Regions from separate parts of the Pseudoalteromonas sp. Z9A4 genome, predicted to be linked through region 1. Evidence: predicted binding sites of a transcription regulator. Region 1 holds the regulator's gene; the other holds the start of a gene.
The links. The regulator MetJ, encoded in region 1, represses methionine synthesis genes. The targets are predictions, from matches to a motif close to TAGACGTCTAGACGTCTA.
Positions count from the first base shown of each region.

Region 1 (2,480 bases):
GCGGCAATAACAGCGCCGCCTACTACATCTGAGTGTCCGTTAATGTATTTAGTGGTTGAATGCACCACAATATCTACACCAAATTTAATAGGGTTTTGTAAAGCCGGCGACAAAAACGTGTTATCTGCGGCAACCAAAGCTCCGCATTGCTTAGCCACATCGGTAACCGCTTTAATATCTGTTAAACGAAGTACTGGGTTACTTGGGGTTTCTATCCAAATAAGCTTAGGTTTAATTACTAAAATTTGTTGAAGGCTTTCTTCTTTTGTTAAATCTAATATTTCGAGCTTTAGTAGCCCGCGTTTTTGTAAAGATGTAAATAAACGATAGCTGCCACCATAACAATCATGCGGAATTACTAACGTATCGTCACTATTAAGTAGCTGAGTAGCTAAATGCACGGCAGCCATGCCTGTAGCTGAAATTATGCCACGAGCGCCACCTTCAAGCTTAGCAAGCGTCTCAGCTAAAATATCACGATTAGGATTACCGCTACGACCATAATCATACTCACGCTTAGTATCAAAGTCGGCAAACGAATAAGTAGTCGATAAATAAATTGGCGGTACCACCGCACCATGATGTTTATCAGCATCAACGCCGTTACGTACAGCAATGGTCGCTTTGTTTTTTTCGCTCATATTCGTCACCTGATTAATTTGGATGTTTAGACGTCTAAAAGAGTAAGTTATCCGTTTTGATAAGTCAAAGTATTTTAAAGCTCTAGATGGCTAAAAGTAGAAGAGGCCTCTGCGAATAACACATTTTAGCTCATAAAAGTGTGCTTATCTTTACACCTACAATAGGCTTATTAAGATAGATCGGTATCTATTATTTGACTATCTTTTTTAAATCGATAGAATTTCACGCATATTTACACGCTTTTTATACCGTGTGAGAAATTAATAATCTGAGGCAACGATACATCTTATGGCTAAATGGAATGGTGAGTATATTCACCCATACGCAGAACACGGTAAAAAATCAGAGCAAGTTAAAAAGATCACCGTTTCGATCCCGCTAAATGTATTAAAGGTATTAACTGACGAACGTACACGTCGTCAAATCAATAACCTTCGCCATGCTACAAATAGTGAATTGCTATGTGAGGCATTTTTGCATGCTTTTACTGGCCAACCTTTACCAAATGATGATGACTTACGTAAAGATAACGCCGAAAAAGTGCCAGAAGAAGTTAAAAAAATAATGCAAGAAATGGGTCTAGAAGTACCCGTTTTAAACGAAGAATAAATATTACAAAGATAAAAAAACCTCAGTAATTACTGAGGTTTTTTTATGTCTAAATTTTATTGCATAGCTCTACTATATAGATTTACTGCATATAGTTTTCAGGTAGCTCAATTTGTGCAACACCTGACTCAATAGCAGCAAGTGCAACAGCTCTTGCTATACGCGGCAGTAAACGTGGATCCATTGGTTTTGGAATAATATACTGCGCACCAAATTCTAGTTTATCTACACCAGCGGCTTTTAAAACTTCTGCAGGTACTGGCTCTTTGGCAATACTTCGAATAGCATCTACTGCAGCAATTTTCATTTCATCGTTAATAGCGCTTGCACGTACATCAAGCGCACCACGGAAAATAAACGGGAAACATAAAACATTATTAACTTGGTTAGGGTAATCAGAGCGCCCTGTTGCCATGATTAAATCGTTGCGTGCGCCGTGCGCAAGAGCAGGATCAATCTCAGGATCTGGGTTTGAACATGCAAACACAACTGGTTTTGCAGCCATTAGCTTTAAATCTTCAGCCGCTAATAAGTTAGGGCCAGAAACACCCACAAATACATCTGCATCTGCAATTACATCTTGCAATGTACGCTTATCGGTATTATTAGCAAAAAGCTGTTTGTATTCATTTAAGTCATCGCGGCGGGTATGAATAACACCTTTGCGGTCAAGCATATAAATGTGTTCACGCAGTGCGCCACACTTAATTAACAGCTCCATACACGCAACAGCGGCAGCGCCTGCACCTAAACATACAATAATTGCATCTTCAATTGACTTACCTTGTACTTCTAGCGCATTTAACATACCAGCAGCCGTTACAATGGCAGTACCGTGTTGATCGTCATGAAAAACAGGAATGCTACAACGCTCTATTAATGCTTTTTCAATTTCAAAACACTCTGGTGCTTTAATATCTTCAAGGTTAATGCCACCGAATGTGTCGGCAATATTGGCAACCGTATTAATAAAGTCTTCTGTTGTTTTGTGCTTAACTTCAATATCGATAGAATCAAGCCCTGCAAAACGTTTAAACAATAACGCTTTACCTTCCATTACAGGCTTAGACGCTAAAGGACCTAAATTACCAAGGCCTAGAATTGCAGTACCATTAGTAATAACCGCAACCATGTTACCTTTACCAGTATATTTATAAGCATTTGCAGGATCTGCAGCTATTTCACGTACAGGTTCGGCAACACCTGGGCTATACGCAAGTGCAAGATCA
Region 1 covers NZ_WTLA01000018.1:17,692-20,171, forward strand. Annotated here, with positions in the region: gene metB (cystathionine gamma-synthase) at 1-641, opposite strand, end outside; gene metJ (met regulon transcriptional regulator MetJ) at 931-1,251, shown strand; gene GQR54_RS13250 (malic enzyme-like NAD(P)-binding protein) at 1,334-2,480, opposite strand, start outside.

Region 2 (2,480 bases), on a different contig from region 1:
TTACGACCAGTTAAACCACAGTCACCCATTGGTCCGCCAATTACAAAGCGACCTGTTGGGTTAATGAAAAACTTAGTTGCACTTGTAATAAGTTCTGCAGGAAGTACCGGCTTGATGATTGTTTCCATCACAGCTTCTACTAAATCTTTTTGCGAAATGTCTTCGCTGTGCTGAGTAGAAAGTACAACAGCATCAATACCTACTGGCTTACCGTTTTCGTATGCAAAAGTAACTTGAGATTTTGCATCTGGACGTAACCAGTTAAGCTCGCCGCTTTTGCGTACTTGCGCTTGGCGCTGTACTAAACGGTGTGAGTAAGTAATTGGAGCAGGCATTAGTACTTCTGTTTCGTTACATGCGTAACCAAACATTAAGCCTTGGTCGCCAGCGCCTTGCTCTTCTGGGCTAGTACGGTCAACACCTTGGTTAATGTCTGGAGACTGTTTACCAATAGTGTTTAAAATTGCACATGAATCGGCATCAAAGCCCATGTCTGAATTTGTGTAGCCAATGTCACGAATTGTTTTACGTGTAATTTCTTCGATATCAACCCATGCGCTAGTAGTGATTTCACCACCAACCATAACCATACCGGTTTTTACGTAAGTTTCGCATGCAACACGGGCATGAGAGTCTTGCTCTAGGATAGCATCAAGTACCGCATCAGAGATTTGATCGGCGATTTTATCCGGATGACCTTCAGAAACTGATTCAGAAGTAAATAAATGTTTTGCCATTGTAATTCTGCTCACAAATATTGCGCTTCACAAACGTCGGTATTAGCGCTAAAAAATTAAGGGGCGTATTTTATCGAAAACAAAACACCTTGCATAGTGTTTTTACGCCTAGACGTCTAAATAAAATTACTAATAACTTTTTGGTCTTAAAAAATATTCATAATGCCTCACTTTTATAGGGTTTTTAATTGCACACAGCCCCCACAATAAGTAAGAATGGTCGGTATAAACGAACCCAAGTTACTTGGGTGCATAAACAAACACATAAATACCCGCGCAAATACACATAAAGGTAGGAGAATTCATGCCATCTCGCAAAGAACTTGCAAATGCTATTCGCGTCTTGTCAATGGACGCAGTACAAAAGGCCAAATCTGGTCACCCTGGAGCCCCTATGGGCATGGCTGATATCGCAGAAGTATTATGGCGCGATTATCTAAAACATAACCCAACGAATCCAGAGTGGGCTGACCGTGACAGATTTATTCTTTCAAACGGCCACGGTTCAATGCTTATCTATTCTCTATTGCACCTAAGTGGTTACGACTTACCACTGGACGAAATTAAAAACTTCCGTCAAATGCATTCTAAAACACCAGGTCACCCTGAATATGGCTATGCACCAGGAATTGAAACTACTACGGGTCCATTAGGTCAAGGGATCACAAATGCCGTAGGTATGGCAATTGCTGAAAAAGCGCTAGCTGCACAGTTTAACCGTGAAGGTCACGATATTGTTGATCACTTTACCTATGCATTTATGGGCGACGGTTGCCTTATGGAAGGTATTTCACATGAAGCAGGTTCACTTGCAGGCACATTAGGCCTTGGTAAACTTGTTGCGTTTTGGGATGACAACGGCATTTCAATCGATGGTGAAGTAGAAGGTTGGTTTACCGATGATACACCAGCGCGCTTTAAAGCGTACGGTTGGCATGTGATTAGTGGTGTTGATGGCCACGACAGCGATGCTGTAAGTGCTGCAATTGCAGAGGCTAAAAGTGTAACCGACAAGCCATCACTAATTTGTTGTAAAACAATTATTGGTTATGGTTCACCTAACAAATCAGGTAGCCACGATTGTCATGGTGCTCCACTAGGTGATGACGAAATTAAAGCGTCTCGCGAATTTTTAGGTTGGACTGGCGATGCGTTCGAAATTCCTGATGATATTTACGCACAATGGGATAGCAAAGAAAAAGGTCAACAGCTTGAATCAAGCTGGGACGAAAAATTTGCAGCATACGCAAAAGCATACCCAGAGCTTGCAGCTGAATACAAGCGTCGTATTAACAACGAACTGCCTGGCGATTGGGCTGAAAAATCTCAAGCGTATATTGAGCAATTACAAGCAAACCCAGCAAACCCAGCGTCTCGTAAAGCATCGCAAAATGCATTAAATGCGTTCGGTCCGTTATTACCAGAATTTATGGGTGGCTCAGCCGATTTAGCTGGCTCAAACTTAACAATTTGGGATGGCTCTAAAGGTTTAACACGCGATGATGCAAGCGGTAACTACATTTACTACGGTGTGCGTGAGTTTGGTATGTCGGCCATCATGAATGGTATTGCCCTTCATAAAGGCTTTATTCCTTACGGTGCTACGTTCTTAATGTTTGTTGAATACGCAAAAAATGCTGTACGTATGGCTGCATTAATGAAGCAACCAAGCATTTTTGTATACACGCACGATTCAATTGGTTTAGGTGAAGATGGTCCAACTCACCAACCAGTTGAGCAAAT
Region 2 covers NZ_WTLA01000014.1:49,521-52,000, forward strand. Annotated here, with positions in the region: gene metK (methionine adenosyltransferase) at 1-737, opposite strand, end outside; gene tkt (transketolase) at 1,042-2,480, shown strand, end outside.
Region 2: metK (methionine adenosyltransferase) is a predicted target of MetJ. The motif match lies at 839-856, and genes of this name have one in related genera.